DNA from 3 places in the Romboutsia sp. MSSM.1001216sp_RTP31141st1_G3_RTP31141_220114 genome. Region 3 is predicted to be linked to each of the others. Evidence: riboswitches for the same ligand, from Rfam matches in the RefSeq annotation. Region 3 holds a riboswitch; each other region holds the start of a gene.
What was found. Region 3 has a riboswitch for S-adenosylmethionine ahead of ABCP60_RS07910 (Na+/H+ antiporter NhaC family protein). Riboswitches for the same ligand answer to the same signal wherever they lie in the genome.

Region 1: another riboswitch for S-adenosylmethionine. It lies ahead of ABCP60_RS07165 (O-acetylhomoserine aminocarboxypropyltransferase/cysteine synthase family protein); the one in region 3 lies ahead of ABCP60_RS07910 (Na+/H+ antiporter NhaC family protein).
Region 2: another riboswitch for S-adenosylmethionine. It lies ahead of metK (methionine adenosyltransferase); the one in region 3 lies ahead of ABCP60_RS07910 (Na+/H+ antiporter NhaC family protein).

What each region holds. Positions count from the first base shown of each region.
Region 1 covers NZ_JBCIUO010000003.1:56,003-62,935, reverse strand. The annotation lists gene ABCP60_RS07190 (Fe-S cluster assembly protein HesB) at 1-182, shown strand, start outside; gene ABCP60_RS07185 (transcription repressor NadR) at 338-850, shown strand; gene ABCP60_RS07180 (L-lactate dehydrogenase) at 950-1,903, opposite strand; gene ABCP60_RS07175 (hypothetical protein) at 2,222-2,821, opposite strand; gene ABCP60_RS07170 (hypothetical protein) at 3,060-3,617, shown strand; SAM riboswitch class I at 3,808-3,911, shown strand; partial or broken gene ABCP60_RS07165 (O-acetylhomoserine aminocarboxypropyltransferase/cysteine synthase family protein) at 4,001-5,239, shown strand; gene ABCP60_RS07160 (homoserine O-succinyltransferase) at 5,241-6,131, shown strand; gene ABCP60_RS07155 (EcsC family protein) at 6,267-6,933, shown strand, end outside.
Region 2 covers NZ_JBCIUO010000013.1:26,813-33,745, forward strand. The annotation lists gene ABCP60_RS13210 (ComF family protein) at 1-737, opposite strand, end outside; gene ABCP60_RS13215 (ATP-dependent RecD-like DNA helicase) at 738-2,960, opposite strand; gene metK (methionine adenosyltransferase) at 3,079-4,272, opposite strand; SAM riboswitch class I at 4,456-4,561, opposite strand; gene yyaC (spore protease YyaC) at 4,775-5,284, shown strand; gene fabZ (3-hydroxyacyl-ACP dehydratase FabZ) at 5,507-5,935, opposite strand; gene mreB (rod shape-determining protein MreB) at 5,952-6,933, opposite strand, start outside.
Region 3 covers NZ_JBCIUO010000003.1:205,432-212,364, forward strand. The annotation lists gene ABCP60_RS07880 (DUF4397 domain-containing protein) at 1-507, opposite strand, end outside; gene ABCP60_RS07885 (carbon-nitrogen hydrolase family protein) at 678-1,520, shown strand; gene ABCP60_RS07890 (hypothetical protein) at 1,561-2,067, opposite strand; gene ABCP60_RS07895 (YgjV family protein) at 2,286-2,522, opposite strand; gene ABCP60_RS07900 (L,D-transpeptidase) at 2,581-3,039, opposite strand; gene ABCP60_RS07905 (hypothetical protein) at 3,272-3,415, opposite strand; gene ABCP60_RS07910 (Na+/H+ antiporter NhaC family protein) at 3,473-4,792, opposite strand; SAM riboswitch class I at 4,913-5,011, opposite strand; gene ABCP60_RS07915 (hypothetical protein) at 5,193-5,528, opposite strand; gene ABCP60_RS07920 (YtxH domain-containing protein) at 5,549-5,917, opposite strand; gene ABCP60_RS07925 (hypothetical protein) at 6,139-6,687, shown strand; gene ABCP60_RS07930 (cytidine/deoxycytidylate deaminase family protein) at 6,858-6,933, opposite strand, start outside.

The DNA.
Region 1 (6,933 bases), 150 kb from region 3:
TAGATAAAAAAAAAGAATCTGACGTTGAGTATTTTATAGATAATCTACATTTTGTCATGGATAGGTTAGATTATGAAAAATATAAAGATGTAACAATTATGGAAACACCTAACGGATTTATAATATATGTCGATAATATGCCTAAAGGTGAAGGTTGTCATGGATGCAGTGGTTGTAATTAATATTATCAAATTTATATATTAAATAGGAAAATATATATTTATAATTATGGGCTAAATGCAAGTTTAATATAGATATTTTATACTATTTTCATATAGATAAGCAACCTTTATTAAGATATAATAAAAATAACATGTATATGAAAAGAGGTATTAAAATGACAGGTTCAGATAGAAGAGATAAGATATTAAATCTACTAAAAAATAAAAATAAAGCTGTGAGTGGATCAAAACTATCAAGTGAACTTAATGTAAGTAGACAAGTTATAGTAGGAGATGTTGCTCTTCTTAGAGCTAGTGGCATCCATATTATATCTACTCCAAGAGGATATATATTAAATGATAATAAAGAAGACAATTATATAATAAAAACTATAGCTTGCAAGCATGATAAAGAAGATATAGAAGATGAATTAAATACTATAGTTGATGAAGGTGGTATAGTTGAAGATGTAATAGTAGAACATAGTATATATGGTCAAATTATTGGCAATTTACACTTAGAATGTAGAAGAGATGTAAAAGAATTTATAGAAAAGTTAAATTCAAAAGAAACAAGTCCTCTATCTCATTTAACAGATGGTGTACATCTTCATACGATAAAGTGCAAAGATGAAAAAACTTATAAGCAAGTTATAACCTCTTTAACTGAAAAAGGGTATTTATATTAGTCTAAATTGTATTTTATAAATAAGACAAAACTATATAATTTTAATAAAAAGTAAGGAGGAACGATTCGTTCCTCCTTACTTTTTATTAAGATATATAAATTAATATCCAATGCTTTTTAAATATTGTTTTAGTATATTATTTGAATGTTTAAACTTAGTCTTCTCTTCTTCAGTCATATCAATTTCTATAACTTTTTCAGCTCCATTTATACCTATTATAGTTGGGACTCCTGTATACACATCTGTCTCTCCATATTCACCTTCAAGTAAAGCTGAAACTGGTAAAATTCTTCTTTCATTACTAAATATTGATTTTATGATTCCAACAACTGCTGAAGCTATACCATAGTAAGTAGTACCTTTTCTATTATATACTTCCCAACCAGCTTTAGCAGTTTTTTCTACTAAATAATCTAAATCTATTTCTTTTTTTAGTTTTTCATTTTCTTCAATTAGGGTTAGAAGAGGTTTACCTGCAATGCTAACATTTGACCAAGGAACCATCTGAGAATCTCCATGTTCACCCATAGAATATGCATGTATAGATCTTGTGTCTACGTCATCTAAATATTTAGATAAGAAGTTTTTTAATCTTGATGAATCTATGGTAGTTCCTGTTCCTATTATTCTGTTTTTAGGAAGTCCAGATAACTTCCATATATGATATGAAATTATATCAACTGGATTTGAAGCAACTACAAAGAAACCATCAAATCCTGATTTCATTATTTCCTTAATTACTGAGTTACATATAGAAGCACTAACTTCTAAAGTATCAAGTCTAGATTGACCTTGTTTAGGTGCTGGTCCTGCAGTAAATATAACAATATCAGCATCACTACAATCTGCAAATGTTGCTTGTCTTATTTTAGTTCTTTGAGACATAAATTCTACTCCGTGAGTTAAATCCCAAGCTTCGCCTTTAGCTTTTTCTTCATTTATATCAATCATTAAAAGTTCATCACATACACATTGATTAACTAGTGCAAATCCACAGCTAGACCCAACTAGTCCCGTACCTACTATTGCTATTTTTCTTAATTTTAAACACATAAGTCATCCTCCTAAAGTTGTCTTTTGTAAAGTGTTTTGAAATGAATTTATTTGTATGGCTTAAGAAATAAGATAAGTAACCTATAAATTTTATTAGTTAAGTCTATATTGGTTATAAAATTATTATTATATATTTATTTTATAAAAAATTATAAATTGATGTATTTGGCATTATTATACTGCTTAATCTTTATAAAGTAAAGAATGAATTGGTAGTAAAAGAATAGAAAATCCTTAGATTATATAAAATTAAAGTAGCTTTTGTGCTATATTTTACTTAAAAATTTGATTATAGATTCATATATATATAGCTAGTATTTAAAATAAAGTTATTATACAATATATAACTAGTAAAAGTGATGTTATATAGTTAGCAATTTTAACATTAAATTTAAAGTAAGATAAGTATGTTATTAAATTTGATTTTAAGTATCTATTAAATATTGCATATATAAAAATAAGTGAAAATCCACTTAGAGTATATGAAGAAATATTGTGTATAAATTGTGGTAAATGAAATATATTAACTGTGATAACAAGCATAAGCAAAGTAAATGTAGTTGAGAGTATATTAGAGTATTCTTCAGGTTTTAATATATATTCATTAAAATAGTTTTTATCATCAAAATTTATAATTTCACTTAATATCTTGTCTATTGATATAAAATCGTAGTCATTGGTATAAACTCCAACATCAACTAAGTAAAGTGTTATTTCTTCATATCTATGAATGATTTTTTCTTCAAAAATTTTTCTTATCTTAAATATGTCTTTTTCTAATACGTTATATATTTCAGTTTTTATTATATCCTCAATATCCCTATTAGAATCTAATCTAGTTTTTATATAAAAGCTTCCATCACAAAGTAAAAACTTATCATTTTGATTTCTTATGATTATTCCAATATATTCATTCATAATATCACCACTCATTGAAAATTTATGTAAATTATAGCATATTAGTTGATATTATCAATATTAAAAAATTATAAATATGAATAAATTAATTTTATATATGTAAGCAAGCTTAAATGAATAAACATAAAAAAGTATTTGACAATTATAAATTTAGTCACTAAACTGTAAATATATATGTAAAGACACATGTAATATGAATTAAATATACTAAATTAAAAAATATATTTGGAGGAGAGATATGAGAACTAAAAATATTGTATTATCAGCACTTTTATGTGCAATGGGAATTATTATACCAATGTTTTCACCAATTAAAATAATATTAGAACCGGCATCTTTTACATTAGCTAGTCATATACCAATATTTATAGCTATGTTTATATCATCAAAGACTGCTCTATTTGTAACACTTGGAACTACAATAGGTTTTTTATTTGGTGGTTTCCCATTACCAATTGTAATTAGAGCACTAAGTCATTTATTATTTGTTAGTATTGGGTGTATTTACTTAAACAAAAATAGGGATCTTATAAAGAGTATAAAAAGTTCTTTAGGATATTCATTTGTTATAGGATTAATTCATGCTATTGGAGAAGTTTTAGTAATTATACCTTTTTATTTTTCATCAAACCTTTCGGAAGGATTTTATAATCAAGGTTTTTTAGTATCTGTTATAGGATTAATAGGAGTTGGAACTATAATACATAGTATGTTAGATTTCTCTTTAGCAGTTTATGTATGGAATATTCTACCTAAAGAGGTTAGAAATAAATATGTAGTAAAAGCTCAAAACTAGACAAAATTTTATAGAATATAGTAATTTGGAATAATCAATAATTAAGCAAAAATGGTAAGTTATAGTATAAAATATTTTATGAACATATACATATAAATATATATAAATATATATAAATTAATTTATTAAATTATAATTTCGATAATTATAATATATAATACTTATTAAATAATAAAAATAAATAGAAAGTCTTTTATTAAGAATGGTGGAGGGACTGGCCCTATGAAGCCTGGCAACAGCTAACTTAGTTAGAATTGTGCTAAATCCTGCAGGAGTTTTCCTGAGAGATAAAAGGCATATTGATTTGTTGCGTTAATAAAAGGCTTCCTAGATAAAAGGGGGCTTTTTTTATGAAAAATTATAACAAGTAAACTTTATGTGTAAGAGGGGGATATAAACCAAATGTTGGGGAGCCTATGGTGTATCCTTTGGTTCAAAGTACAACCTTCAAATATGAAGATCCAGACTTAGTGGCAGATATATTTGATTTAAAAGCAGATGGCCATATGTATAGTAGAATAAGCAATCCAACAGTAGCAAATTTTGAAGAAAAAATAGCATATCTTGAAGGTGGCGTCGGAGCAGTTGCAGTTAGTTCAGGACAATCGGCGGTGCTTTTAGCTATTTTAAATATATGCAAAAGTGGAGACAATATAATATCAGTATCATCACTATATGGTGGAACTTATAATTTATTTAATATAACTCTTAGAAGTTTTGGAATAGAAACAAAATTTGTATCCAATAATGATGATAAAGAATATATACTATCCTTAGTAGATGAAAATACTAAAGCTATATATGGAGAAACTATAGGAAATCCAGGACTAGATATATTAGATTTTAAGAAATTAAGTGAAATAGCTAAAAAGGGGGATATTCCTTTTATAGTTGACAATACAGTAGCAAGCCCGTATTTATGTAATCCTATAAATTTTGGTGCAAATATAGTTATACATTCTACATCAAAATATATAGATGGTCATGCAGTGGCACTTGGAGGAATAGTTGTTGATTGTGGTAATTTTAATTGGGATAATGGGAAATATCCATTATTAAGTGATGGAGGTGTTAGTTGTCATGATATTAAATATGTTGAGGAACTTAGGGAAAGTGCTTATATAACAAAGTTAAGAGCATCACTGCTTAGAGATTTAGGTAGCACAATGAGCCCTTTTAATGCATTTTTAAGTAATCTAGGAGTGGAAACACTTCATCTTAGAATGAAAAAACATAGTAAAAATACTTTAGTATTAGCAAAGTATTTAGAAAATCATGAAAAAGTAAGCTGGGTAAACTATCCATACTTAGAAAGTAGAGAAGATTATAAGAAAGTAAAAACTTACTTAAAAGGTGGAAGTGGAATATTAACATTTGGTATAAAAGGTGGAATAAATGAAGCTAAGACTTTTATAAAATCTTTAAAATTAGTAGATTTGGCAATACATCTTGGATTTAATAAAACATCAGTACTTCATCCTGCTAGTACTACTCATAGCCAGTTGTCTGATGAAGATAAGATAAAGTGTGGAGTTAGTTTAGAGATGATTAGAGTATCTGTTGGAATAGAAAATATAGATGACTTAATAAATGACTTTGATAGAGCACTTAAGGAAATATAATATGACTGTATATCTTTGTAAAAAAATAAATGGAGCCAAATTTGTAGATAATTGTATAATAGAAAGCAAAATTTATAATAAAAAGCTATATAGAAAATCTAGTTTAGGTAAGATCAGTCCTCATTATAAAACTATAGGTATATTAAATCTTATGCCTAATAAAGTAGAGACAGAAGCTCATTTATTAGAGTTATTTTCAAAAATGAATGAGGATATAAATATAAAGTTTATAAGGCTTAAAACGCATGTATACAAAAATTGTAATAGACTATATTTGATGAAAAATTATTATACCTTTGATGAAGTAAAAGATGATTTAGATGGACTTATAGTTACAGGAGCTCCTATTGAAAAAATAGATTTCAAACAGGTTAAATATATAGATGAATTAAATTATATATTTGATTATTCTATTAAAAATTTAAAAAGTATGTTAAGTATATGCTGGGGAGCGCAGGCTTGTTTAAATCATATATATGGAATAAACAAAGAGATACTCGATAAGAAGATATTTGGAGTATATAAACATAATATACTTTGTGATGATGAAATACTCAAAAATATAAATAATGGTTTTATATGTGCTCATTCTAGGCACACTATATTAAATAGGAAGGATTTAAAAAATTGTAAATCTATAAAAATATTATCGACAACAGATGAAGGTATAGAGCATATTATAAAAGGGAAGTACAATGACTATTATATATTTGGACATCATGAGTATGATAAAGAATGCTTGAAAAGAGAATATTTAAGGGATAGAAATAAAAAAATATATATAGATATACCTAAAAATTATTTTATTGAAGATGATATGAACAAAGGAATAAGTGTAGATTGGATGGAACACAGCATTAAGATATACAACAATTGGATTAATATAATTTAATAAGAAATTAAGCAAGCTAGTTAGATAACTAGCTTGTTTAGTTTGGAAAAATAAGTACATAGTAATATTAAAAATCTATATGTATAATAAATATATTATGTAAATAATTAATATAAATTTTAAATAGGTGAAAAAATGCAAAATTATAATGAGATTAAACTAAAAGAATTAAAAAAATGGAAAAAGAAAATACGAAAAAAACCATCTATAATAGATAAAGCATCAAAAGAAACTCAAAATAAAATAAATTCCGTTTTACCTCAAAAGTACCACGAAATATTAACTGTAGCTATAAAAAATATGACTAAAATGGTTTTATTTGGGTCTAAGTATACTACTAAAAAACCTATACTAGATATATCTTTAGAAGAAAGAGATAATCTAGCTCTTGAAAAGATAAAAATTTATAAGAGAACTGCTATGATAGAAGGTGCTGGAACAGGGGCAGGAGGCATATTTATAGGGCTTTGTGACTTTCCATTACTTCTTAGTATAAAAATAAAGCTTATTTATGAAATTGCTAGCATATATGGATTTGATACAAATGATTATAAAGAAAGATTATATATATTAAACATATTTCAGCTTGCTTTTTCAAGTAAAGAGCATGTAAACTATGTATTTGAAAATATGGAATGCTTTGATGATTTTAAACATAAGTTATCTGATGATATTAATGCATTTGATTGGAGAAGCTTTCAACAAGAGTATAGAGATTACATTGATTTAGCAAAGTTATTTCAGTTAGTGCCAGGAATAGGAGCTTTTGTTGGGGCATATGTAAACAATAAATTAGTAGATA
Region 2 (6,933 bases), on a different contig from region 3:
ACTGTAACCCTATTTACATTATTTAACTTTAATATTTTTGATATTTCATTTACTGTTGACCCTGTTGTAAAAATATCATCCACTAATAAAATATTCTTATTTTTTAATTTGAATGATTCTTCCTTTAATTCAAATACATTCTTTAATTCTTTCTTCCTCTCTTCTTTATTCAATTTGTAAAGTCTTTTTGTATTTTCAGTTCTTACAATTATATCTAAAACATCTTTACCTAATATCTCACCTAAGTACTTAGCTATTTTCTCTGATTGATTAAAACCTCTTTTTCTTTGTCTTTTTTTATGAAGTGGAACAAACAAAATATAATCAAATTCTAAAGGCTCTAGGTCTATCCTTTCTTTCATTATAGTCGCTATATATCTACTCATATATGTCTTACTATTATACTTTAATCCAAAAACTACTTTTTTGCTAAATTCACTATATTCTATACATGATATAGCTCTATCAAAATAAAAAGATTTACATTTACAATATCTACAATTGTAAGTATCTATTTCTCCTAAAGAATCATTGATAGTTGGTTTTCCACATTTTAGGCATCCATCTAATATAAAATGTAATTCCTTAAAGCAAGATGTACATAATGAATATGTATTTGTAGTTTTTATAGGATTGTTGCAAATTATACAAGATATATTATCTGGATACAATAATTCTAAACTTGTATGAAATATTTCTCTTATTAGTTTTTGTTTATGTATTAAGAAATTATACATCTATTTAATTAACAAACCTTCTTCCTTAAATTTATTTAGCTTATAGGATAAATTTGAATGTCTATTATTAATTCTATTGTTCTTTATCATGTATTCTAAATACTTTACATCTCCTACTAGTACAACTAGTTTTTTTGCTCTAGTTACTGCTGTATATAATAAATTTCTACTTAAAAGCATTGGTGGAGCCCAGGTTATAGGTATTACAACTACTGGAAACTCACTTCCTTGACTTTTATGAATAGTAGTACAATAACTATGATCTAACTCATCTAGCTCATCATAGGTATATGATACAATTTTGACTTGATCAAATATAACGTATACTATCCTTTTATCTTTATCTATATGATATACATATCCAATATCACCATTGTATATACCTTCTCCACTATCAGTTTTATACTCATTCTCCCATTTTCTAGTATAATTATTTTTTATTTGCATGACTTTATCGCCAACTCTAAAAATCCTTCGTTGGAAATTTTCTTCTACCTTATACTTTTCTGGTTTATTAAGATGCTTTTGAAGTTCTATATTTAGATTTGTAACTCCTAAATCTCCTTTTCTCATAGAAGATAAAACTTGTATATCTTTTAATTTATCTACATTATAAAATTTAGGTAATCTCTCACTTACTAAACCTATTATTTCATTTATTATCTCTTCATTGGTATTTTTTCTTATAAAAAAGAAGTCTTTTCCTTTGGAGTTTAAATGTAATGGCTGTCCATTATTTATTTTATGGGCATTAACTACTATCATACTTTCTTGAGCTTGCCTAAATATCTCAGTTAATCTAACTACTTTTATAACGCAAGAATCTATCATATCTTTAAGTACATTTCCTGCACCTACTGATGGTAATTGGTCACTATCACCAACTAATATAACCCTTGTTCCAGGTTTAATTGCCCTTAGTAAAGAGTACATTAGTAAAATATCAACCATAGAAACCTCATCTATTATTATTACCTCGGCTTTTATTGGCTCTTCTTCATTTTTCATAAATTGAAGTTCATCACTATCTGTTGCATATCCCATTTCTAGCAATCTATGTATAGTCTTAGCCTCTTTACTTGAAGTTTCACTCATCCTCTTTGCTGCTCTTCCTGTTGGGGCAGCTAATACAACTTCTTGATTATTATTTTCAAATATTTTTATTATGGTGTTTATAGTAGTGGTTTTTCCTGTTCCCGGACCACCAGTTATTATTACTACTCCACCTTCTATTGCTTCTTTTACAGCTAACATTTGATTGTTAGCAAGCTTTATACCTTCTTCTTTTTCTACTACTCTTATCTCTTCTTCTATATCTATATTTAAATCTTTAAATTCATGCTGAGATAATTTTATTATTTGTTTACATACTCCATTTTCCGATAAATAGTATGGTATTAAATATATTAGATGTTGATTATCTTTTTTCTCTATATGTATTTTTTGATCATATGCAAGTTCTAGTATACACTCTTTTACAAGCTCTCCTTTTACATCTAATAATTTAATAGCTTCTTGTATAAGGATATTTTCTGGTAGGTATGTATGACCATTCCCTAATGATTGGTTTAGAGTATAGAGTATCCCTTGAGAGACTCTATCTTTTGAATTTTTTTCAATTCCTATTTTACTAGCTATATTATCTGCTATTTTGAATCCAACACCTCTTATATCTTCCGCTAATTTATATGGATTCTTGTTTATAACTTCAATAGCTTTGTTTTTATACTTTTTATATATCTTCATACAGTAGTTAGGAGTTATTCCATATGGAGAAAGTTCTATTATTATATTTCTAAGCTCTCTATTTTCTTCATAGCTTTTTACTATCTGATCTATTTTCTTTTGACCTATACCATCCACTTCACTCAGCCTATGAGGATTATTTTGAATTATATCTAATGTACTTACTCCAAACTTATCCACTATTTTTTTTGCCATTTTTTCTCCGATTCCATGTATCATACCAGAAGATAAGTATACATATATCCCCTCCAGAGATGTTGGTGTTACTGGCATAAATTTATTTACTTCAAACTGAGTTCCATAAGTTTTATGATTTGTCCATTTTCCTTCAACTTCTATGCTTTCCCCCACCGATAAAGTAGGCATACAACCAACTATGACTACTTCATTATCTGAGTTAGCCAAGTGGGCTATAGTGTACCCATTATCCTCATTTTTAAATACTATATCACTTATCATTCCTTCTAATCTTTCCATATTCATCTCCTACAACCCATAATATTTCTATCGTTCACTTAAGTTGTATTTATTATACCTTTTATACCAAAAAAATTCACCCCTTTAAATGGGGTGAATTATCTATAGTTATTTTAAATTATTGTCCTAATGCTTCTTTTCTTAATAGCTCTGCTTTATCAGTTCTTTCCCATGGTAAATCTATATCTGTTCTACCAAAATGACCATAAGCTGCTACTTGCTTGTATATAGGTCTTCTTAAGTCTAAGTCTCTTATTATTGCTCCTGGTCTTAAATCGAAGTGTTTATTTACTAATTCTACTAATTTAGATTCTTCAACTTTTCCAGTTCCAAAAGTATCTATAAATACTGATAATGGTCTAGCAACACCTATTGCATAAGCTAACTCTATTTCACATTTATCTGCTAGTCCTGCTGCTACTATATTTTTAGCTACATATCTTGCTGCATAAGCTGCTGATCTATCAACCTTTGTTGGATCTTTTCCTGAGAATGCTCCTCCACCATGTCTTGAGTATCCTCCGTAAGTATCTATTATTATTTTTCTTCCTGTAAGACCTGTATCTCCTTGTGGTCCTCCTATAACGAATCTTCCTGTTGGGTTGATGTATATTATAGTTTCTTCATCCATTAAATCTGCTGGTATAACAGCTTTAATAACATGCTCTATTAAATCTTTTCTTATTGTTTCGTTAGTAACTTCTTCTCCATGTTGAGTTGATATAAGTATAGTATGAACTCTAACAGGAGTATTTCCATCGTATTCTATTGTAACTTGAGTCTTTCCATCCGGTCTTAAGTACTCTAAAGTTTTATTTTTTCTAACTTCTGTTAATCTTCTAGATAGCTTATGAGCTAAAGATATTGGAAGTGGCATTAACTCTTCTGTTTCATTACAAGCGAAACCAAACATTATACCTTGGTCTCCTGCTCCAACCTTTTCTATTTCATCTTCAGCATTTTCACCTTCTCTATTTTCTAAGGCTTCATCAACACCCATAGCTATATCGCCTGATTGTTCATCTATTGCAGTTATTACTGCACAAGTATCACAGTCAAATCCATATTTAGCTCTGTCATACCCTATTTCTCTTACTGTTTCTCTTACTAATTTAGGAATGTCTACATATGTATTAGTACTTATTTCTCCTGCTACTAATACTAATCCTGTTGTAGTTGTTGTTTCACAAGCTACCCTTGCATGTGGATCTTTCTCTAATAATGCATCTAGTATAGAATCTGATATTTGGTCACAGATTTTATCTGGATGCCCTTCAGTTACTGATTCCGACGTAAATAAATGTCTTGCCATTTGTATCTCCTCCTTAATATAATTCATTTTATTTAGATTTGATTTCTAATCATTTATAATGATTTTCACTAAAATACAACCTAATTAAATCTTAAGAGCTAGGAGTTTAGTAATTATTTATCTAATAAAAAAACCTCTTCTTATTAAGAAGAGGTTAATTATTTCGTATATGCTAATTAACTAACCTCATCTCTCAAAACTATAAAGTCTTGTAGGATTTAGCACCTTTTCCCTAATGGGTGGTTGCTGGGCTTCACAGGGCCTGTCCCTCCGCCGCTCTTGATAAGGTAATCAAGAATTTATTAAGTTATTATTTTGTATCACTAACTTATATGTTACTACCTTTTTTATATACTGTCAATCTTTTATGCAATAATTTTTTGCTTGTCTATTCAAACTATCTTGTATCCTATTTAATAATTTTTTCATATTATATCTTATAAATCTATATAGGTCTTTTTTTATCCTATATTTCATATATTCTTGTGAAGGGGGTGTTCCTATGTATCTGGCCAAGGTCAATTATAATAAAGAAAATGTTGTTGAAATCCTTTGTTCTGTACTTAGAGACATAATAAATGATAATACAGTTGTGGTCTGTATAGGAACAGATCGGGCTATAGGTGATGCTCTTGGCCCTTTAGTTGGCACTATGCTTAAAAATAGCGACTTTAATTTCCCTGTCTACGGAACCTTAGATAATCCTATTCATGCTTTAAATATATATGAGTCTATCGAACATATAAAAAAGGCTCATCCTAACGGAAATTTTCTAGCTATTGATGCATGTCTGGGTGCAAAAAATAATATAGGAAATATCCAAGTCAGAGAAGGTCCTATTCTTCCTGGCAAGGGGGTAGGTAAAAAATTACCTCAAATAGGAAACTATTCTATTGTAGGTATTGTAGATAAGATAGATGAAAATAATAGATTTTCTTTTAATAACGTTCGACTTAGTTTTATATTAGAACTTGCCGAACTTATATCTTTATCTTTACTTCTTTCTACATGACAAATCAATATTTAATATAGCCTGTTCTTTAGCTTAAATTTTTATAGGTTAGGCTATTTATCTGCTTTTTATTATTTTTAATGTTCTGCATACAAATTTTGACATATAACATATTTCAAAACAATTTTACTTGATTGTTTTATCTAATAATTTACTTACATCATATATCAATCTTAGAAAAATAAAAATAAGGCTATTTCCTTTAAGGAAATAGCCTTATTTTTATTTTTCTACAAGAGCAAACATTAACTCTCCACTACATACTAATTCTTCATTAACAAAAGCTTTTGCCAAAGCTTTTCCAATATTTCTTCTTATAGATGTCATTTCAACTTCCATAGTTAATGTATCCCCAGGTCTTACTTCTTTTTTAAATCTAACTTTATCTATACCTGCAAATACACCTAATTTTCCTCTATTCTCATCTACTGACATCATAGCTACACACCCTACTTGAGCCATAGCTTCTATTATAAGTACTCCTGGCATTATCGGGTATTCTGGGAAATGACCTTGGAAAAATAGTTCATTTACACTTACATTTTTTATACCTTTAGCTCTTTTTCCCTCTTCTAATTCTATTATCCTATCTACTAATAAAAATGGATATCTATGTGGTATTAATTCTTTTATTTGGTCTATATTTAACATTTAAGTACCCTCCTAATTATCTCCTTTTGAAGGTACCTCCTGTTTCAAGTAAATCTAAAGAACTTAAAGCAATTCCTGTACCTTTTGCAACACAAGATAAAGGTTCATCAGCCACTACAACTTTAATTCCTGTTCTATCTTCTATTCTTTTGTCTAGTCCATATAACAATGAACCTCCACCAGTCATTATTATTCCAGTATCACTTATATCTGCTGCTAATTCTGGTGGTGTTTTCTCTAGGACAGAAAGCGTTGATGCAACTATCTGCTCTGAGCATTCATTAAGAGCTTCTAGCATCTCAGTTGAATTTATAACTATGGATTCTGGTAATCCTGTAATTAAATTACGTCCACTTATTTTAATGCTCTTTTCATCTTCTCTTTTATATGCACAACCTACTTCTATTTTGATTTTTTCTGCAGTTCTTTCTCCTATAAGAAGGTTATATTGTTTTCTGATATATCTTACTATAACTTCATCAAATCTATCTCCACCCATTTTTATGGATTCACTAACTACAGCTCCTCCTAGAGATGTCACCGCAATATCTGCTGTTCCTCCACCAATGTCTATAACCATGCTTCCATTAGGTTTAGCTATATCTACTCCTGCTCCTATAGCCGCTGCTATTGGTTCTTCTATTATATATACATCTCTCGCTCCAGATTGTCTTGTAGCTTCTTCTACAGCTCTTTTTTCAACATCTGTGACCCCTGTAGGAACACATACCATTATTCTTGGCATAAAAAATCTACCAAAACCTTTTTTATCTACAGCTTTATCTATAAAATAAGTTAACATTTTTTCAGTTACATCATAATCAGAAATTACACCATCTCTTAGTGGTCTTATAGCTACTATATTACCAGGTGTCCTTCCTATCATTCTTCTAGCTTCTTCTCCTACCGCTAAGACAGATTTAGTTCTTTTATCGATTGCTACAACAGAAGGCTCTTCTAATACAATCCCTTTTCCGCTAACGTATACAAGAACATTA
Region 3 (6,933 bases):
TAACGGAAAAACTACATCTTTACTTTCACTTACTACTAATTTTACATTATACGTTCCTGGGTTTACATCTACATAACTAGTTCCCTCTCTAAATCCGATATCTTCAAAGAATGTCTCTCCATTTACTAGTATATCTACTGCTGGTGCATTTGGTGATAAATGTATAACTCTAAATGTAGAATATTCGCTTGATGGTTGTTTTTCTGAATAGTCTTTTATAACTAATAAAGATAAATCCCCTATATTCCCTGTCACTGCTACGGTATACATTTGCCCTTCATCTACTTCAAGCATTTGATTTATAACTGGATTTTCAGTAGTTCCAGATAAGTATATACCTACTGTATGTTCTCCTTCTTCTAACTCTACATACTCTGTAAATTCCATAAAATCTAATCCGCTAAATACAAGTGCCCCATCAATATAAATGTCTACTTTACCGATTTGTGGAGCGGCCTGAAATACTCTAACTAAAGATTTTCCTTCTTTTATTTGTAAACAATCCATTTTAAATCCCCCTTGATGACAATGTTCATTCTTTATATAATATGTGTCCATTATTTTATTTGTTACTTTATAAGTTGATTTCATATATTTTCATTTTTTTAATGCAATGTTTGTATAGATAAACTACTATTAAAATATAAATATCTTATACTAGATTTAATTAAATTGAGGTGATTTTTATAAAAACTTTAGTTATACAAATAGATGTTAATTCTAATAAATTAAAGAATATATCCACTATAGAGAGATATATAAATTTAGCCATTAATAAATCTAAAATAGATTTAGTTATACTTCCAGAAATGTTTTGCTGTCCTTATGATAATAAGAATTTTCCTGTTTATTGTGAGGTAGAAGGAGGAAATCTTTATAATATTTTATCTGATATAGCTAAAAAATATAATATATATTTGGTAGCTGGATCCATTCCTGAAAAAGATAATAGTAAAATATATAATACTTCTTATGTTTTTGATCGATGTGGAAATAAGATAGCAAAACATAGAAAAATACATCTATTTGATATTTCTATAGATGCTGGCCAAAAATTTTTAGAATCTGATACATTATCATCTGGAAATGATGTTACAGTATTTGATACTGAATTTGGAAAAATTGGTCTTTGTATTTGCTATGATTTTAGATTTTTTGAGATATGCAAAATAATGGTTGATAAAGGCGCTAAGGCTATAATAGTTCCTGCATCATTCAACATGACTACAGGACCTATTCATTGGGAGCTACTATTTAAATCTAGAGCTGTTGATAATCAAGTTTATACAATAGGATGTTCTTCTTCCCGAAACAATAATTCTTCTTATATATCTTATGGAAACTCTATTTTAGTTTCTCCATTTGGGGAAATATTAAATAGATTAGATGAAAAAGAGGGCTACTTTATAGCAGATATCGACTTTTCATATGTTGAAAAAATAAGAAATCAACTACCTTTATTAAAGCATCGTAGAAATGATTTGTATAATGTATCATATACAGATAATTCTAAAGTATAAATTTATTTTAATATATTATCTTAGTTTAATTTATTTGTAATTATTGAACTAAGTTTTTAGCTTTGTCAAAATCTAATACATAGTTAATAATAGATATCAACTTACTCCCTACTTCTATATCTTCATCACTTGCTAACCTTATATATATTCTTAACTCTTCCCAAAGCTTTTCTTTACCTAGATCTTCATTGCTTATATTATGAAGATCTCTTATTACTTCTATAAGATTTATTTTTTTAATTTTATTTAGTGTATCATGATTTTTAATATAATCTATTGAAGAATCTACTAATTTAGTTAATTCCTTTTTATATTCTCTTATACTTAATTCTTTTTTGTATCCTAATAATTCTTTCATTAATTTTTCTAAATCAGATTTTGAGTAATTCCATACTCTACCATCATATTTTTTTATATTTTCTATACATGAATTATATTTATCTATTAGTTCTTCTAATCCTATAACTATTTCTAAATAGTTATTTTCTTCAATTAAGTTTTTACATCTATTTATATCCTTATCAATCTCTCTTATTGTTTTATTCACATTTAGTCCTCTTTTCTATTTTAATTATAATTTTTATTATTATATATAATATATCAATTTACTTAGTTAATAAACATATTTTATCTCACTATTGTTATTTAAAATATTATACCTTTTTAATATTTTAGTTTATCTAATCTATTAATATAGAAAATATTTACTTTTAACAAAAAATAGCATAGATAAAATATCTACGCTATTAAATAATATTTTGTAATTTAATTTTTTACTTTATATTTATAAATATTATATAAATTATATATATTTATAATAATTATAAGCGCATTAGATATGGCAACAGGATATGCTTTTACATATAATCCGTAAACTACAAATAAAAAACATCCTATAGAATTTATAATTCTAAGCTTTACTATAGATGTCATCGTTAATGATATAACTATAAATAAGGATGCTGAATATCCAATCCATTCAATAGGGTCAAAGCTAATCATAAAATTATCTCCTTTTTATTTCTTATAACTATTATTTGATATTTATATTTTTATATAACTATTTTATTATTATAGTAGTATTAATAGGTATATTATCATACATCCATCTAGCATTTTCTGTAGCTAATCTTATACATCCCATACTTATAGCTACTCCAAGTCTATCATCTATTACATAAAGTCCCTTAGGATCATATAGTATTGAGTGGTAATAGTAATCATCTACTATATTCATTGCATATTTTGCTGAACTTTTTTCTCCCCCTATAGCAGGATACTTTATACCTGACTTAAATATACCCTTTATTGTAGGAGTTGAGCTTTTTCCTACAGTGCTACTCCAAACGTGCAGTACCTTAAATCTATAATCTACTTTTTTTAATATATAGGTAAGTTTATCTTTAGTAGATGTAATTATAATATAGCCTGTATCACTTTTTATATGATTCTCATTTACAAACTCTTCCATATTTTTATCAAATTTGCTGTAATCTATCTGTCTATAGTATCTATTCATAAATAATATTTCACCTTCTCATAATAATATTTATTATAATTATGCTAATTATAAACTTTATGTGATATTTCAGTTAATTTAACTATTATTGTACGAATGTAAAAATATTAAGTTTATTTTTTACACTCGCTAAACTGATTGGTATTACTTAACTGTAATAATTATCTACTAATTTTTGAAATATCATAATTTCCTTAAGCGTAAAAAAAGTGAAGTTTTAAAACTTCACTTTTTAAGTATTATTATGTTTCATATACTTATATGATTTAACTATACATCGAGCTTGATTTATAGTATATATTGATATTTCATAGGATGATGTTATTATAAAAGTCGATACTACTCCTACTAAGAAATCATAGTCACCTAATGCCATAATCTCCTCCAGTATTGCTTTTATTATATTATATGAAACTAAAATTTTATAGTTACATTAAGCTACTTCTTTTTTCCTTTTATTAACTTTATTTAAGTTTGGAATACCAAATGTTATAGCTATTATTCCACAAGCTAACATTAACCAAGGATAATGTAGATATTTAATTAATTCAACAGGAGATATTCCTACCATCCCTGCAGCTGTTAATACTTGTGCACCATATGGAACTATGCCTTGCCAACAAGATGAGAATATATCTAATATACTTGCAGTTTTTCTATTATCTATATCAAATTTTGTAGCTATATCTTTTGCAAGTGGCCCTGCTGTTACTATTGCTATAGTGTTGTTTGCTGTACATAAATCTACTATACTTACTAATGCTGCTATACCAAACTCTGCACCTTTTTTAGTTTTTATTTTACTACTTATAAAATTAAGTATAAAGTCTATTCCACCATTTAATTTTATAAGTTCTACAAGTCCTCCGATTATTATAACAAGTAGACATAATTCATACATTCCTGATATACCACCTGATATAGCTTCTATAAATCCAAATAACCCAAATGAATTTGTAAATAATCCTATTGCACCTGCAAATACTACTCCAAAACTAAGTAAAACAAATACATTTACTCCACATAAAGCTCCTAATAACACTCCTAAATATGGTAAAACTTTTATAAAATCATATCTATAGCTTGTGCTACCACCTAAACTATACCCTGATGTTATAGTAGCTAATAATATAGCAGTTATAATAGCTGCTGGTAAAACTATTAAGAAATTTACTCTAAATTTATCTTTTAATTCACATCCTTGAGTTTTGGTTGCTGCTATTGTAGTGTCTGATATCATAGATAAATTATCTCCAAACATAGCTCCACCTACAACAGCTCCTATTACTAATGGTGCTGGTATTCCTGTTTTAGCTGCAATTCCTATGCCTATTGGCCCAAGTGCTGCTATTGTTCCCATTGATGTTCCCATAGATATAGATATAAAACATCCTATTACAAATAACCCTGATACTAAAAGATTAGGAGGAAGAATTGATAAACTTAAATTAACAGTTGAGTCAACACCTCCCATTGCCTTAGCTACACTTGAAAAAGAGCCTGCAAGTATAAATATCATAATCATAGATATTATATCTATATTACCTGCACCTTTACAAAATACTTCTATCTTTTCTCCTAAACTAACTTTTCTATTAAGAGAAAATCCTACTATAGTTGCGATTATAAATGCTACTATTGCTGGCATTTTATAAAAATCCCCAGTTATTACCCCGCTACCTAAAAATACTATTAAAAATACACCCAGTGGTAATAATCCTAATATACTACCTTTTTTTGCTTCTTCTTTCATAATATACCTCCCTTTATATTAAAACTTCTAAAGAGTATAATTTTAATTTATTTAAATATACCTGATATTTTTTAATAAAAAAAACCTGAGATAACTCAGGCTTTGACAGCAAAAATTATACTCTCATCTTTCAGCTTATGCTGCAGGATTTAGCACCCGTATAATAATACTGGTTGCTGGGCTTCGTCGGGCCAGTCCCTCCGCCACTCTTGATAAGAATTATTTAATTATTTATATAATAGTTAATTTTCACAATTTTGTCAATATTATTTTTTAATTATTCTAATAAATCTACTTATAAATTATATATATTAATTTTTTATACATCTTAATTTATTATGATATATTAGCAAATAAAAAAAGTCATAATTAAATTACGATTTAATTATGACTTTTATGACTATTTATTAATAAATACAGATTTTAATATATTTAATATTTCAGTAAATATCTCAACATTAGATTTTACATTTTCTTTAGCCACTACTATATCTGCTGTTACATCTGTTGCAACTTCCGCAACGTCTTTTACATTTTCACTAATATCGCTGATATTATCAACTAAATTAGGTAATTTACCTACTACTGTATGTATGTCATCAGAATTTGTTGATACCACTGTATTGATATTTTTAATAAATTCATTAATATTTTTTAAAGTTATTATTAAAAATATTAATGCACCTATACCTAATAATGCTAGTATTATATATATTACATTTAAATCTATGTACATAATGTTATTCTCCATAGCAATTATTCTTTATCCTTAGCTTCTTGTGGAGCTTGTAATAATTCTACAACATTAGTATCTACTACGTCTTCATTTTCTTTCTTTTTACTATCTAAATACTCTTTTATTCTTCTCTTAGATTCATTTACATTTGTAGTTAATTTTTCTTTTGTTTTGGCAGCCTTTTCACTTACATTTGTGTTTATATCTTTAGCTGTATTTTTTATATCTTCTCTAGTTTCTTTTCCTGACTTAGGAGCTAATAAAACCCCACCTAGTATTCCTGTTATAGCACCTGTTGCAACACCTAGTGTAGCTATTTTTATCTTTTTATTTCTTTCTTTTGCTTTTTTAGCTTTTTTCTTTTGTTCTATTTTTTTTGCTAAACTCATGCTCATCACTCCTATTGTTAATTTGTATTATACTATTTTTTACTATTTTTCTAATATTTCTAATACATATATACCCAAATTAGTAAGTTTTAAAACAAAATAATTTATTTTTCTATTTATTTTTTTATATTTCAGCTAAATTAAATTATATAAATTAAACTTACATTTTATTTATACGTATGCACATAATAATATAATAATTATGGAAGGTAGGAATTGCTATGAAACATAAAGATATTAAAAAATTTAGTATATTACTTTACATTATTTATATTTTATCTATAATATTTTTTCTATTTAACAAAGAATTTGGAAAAAGCGTAATTAGCTTAATTTCGCTTATAATTACTTTTGTGCTTACTAAAGCTTATTTAAAAAACTTAGCTATACTTGACTACCCATTGTACATAATTGGAAACATTTTTATATTATCTTCTTTTTTACTAGGTTCATGTTATGGACTTTACGATATAATCCCATTTTATGATGATTTTCTTCATTTTTGGTCTGGATTTATATCTGTTAAAATTGGATTTAATATACTAAAAAATATTAGTAGTAAAAATAATAAACTTTTAATATGTATGATTCTTTTCTTCTTTGCAATGGGCATATCAGCAATTTGTGAAATATGTGAATATTTACTAGATGTCTTATTTAAGATGAATACGCAATCTGGCGGTTTAAAAGATACCATGATGGATTTAATAGATGCTTCATGTGGTGCTTTTTTTATGATTGTATATTACTATAGAAAGTATTTAAGGTAAAATATTATATTAAACTCAACACTATTAAATATAAACAAAGCTACTTAACATATGTTAAGTAGCTTTGTTTATATTTAATATATCTTTTTACAGTAATCATTGTTGAATATAAATAAACAATAAATTATTATATATTTTTCTATAAAAGCTAAATTGTTTAGCCTAGCCTTTTAATAGCTCCTTGGCTTACTTAAGAATTCTTGAACACGTTTCTTCTCTTTCTCACGTTTAGCTTCTTGTTCTTCT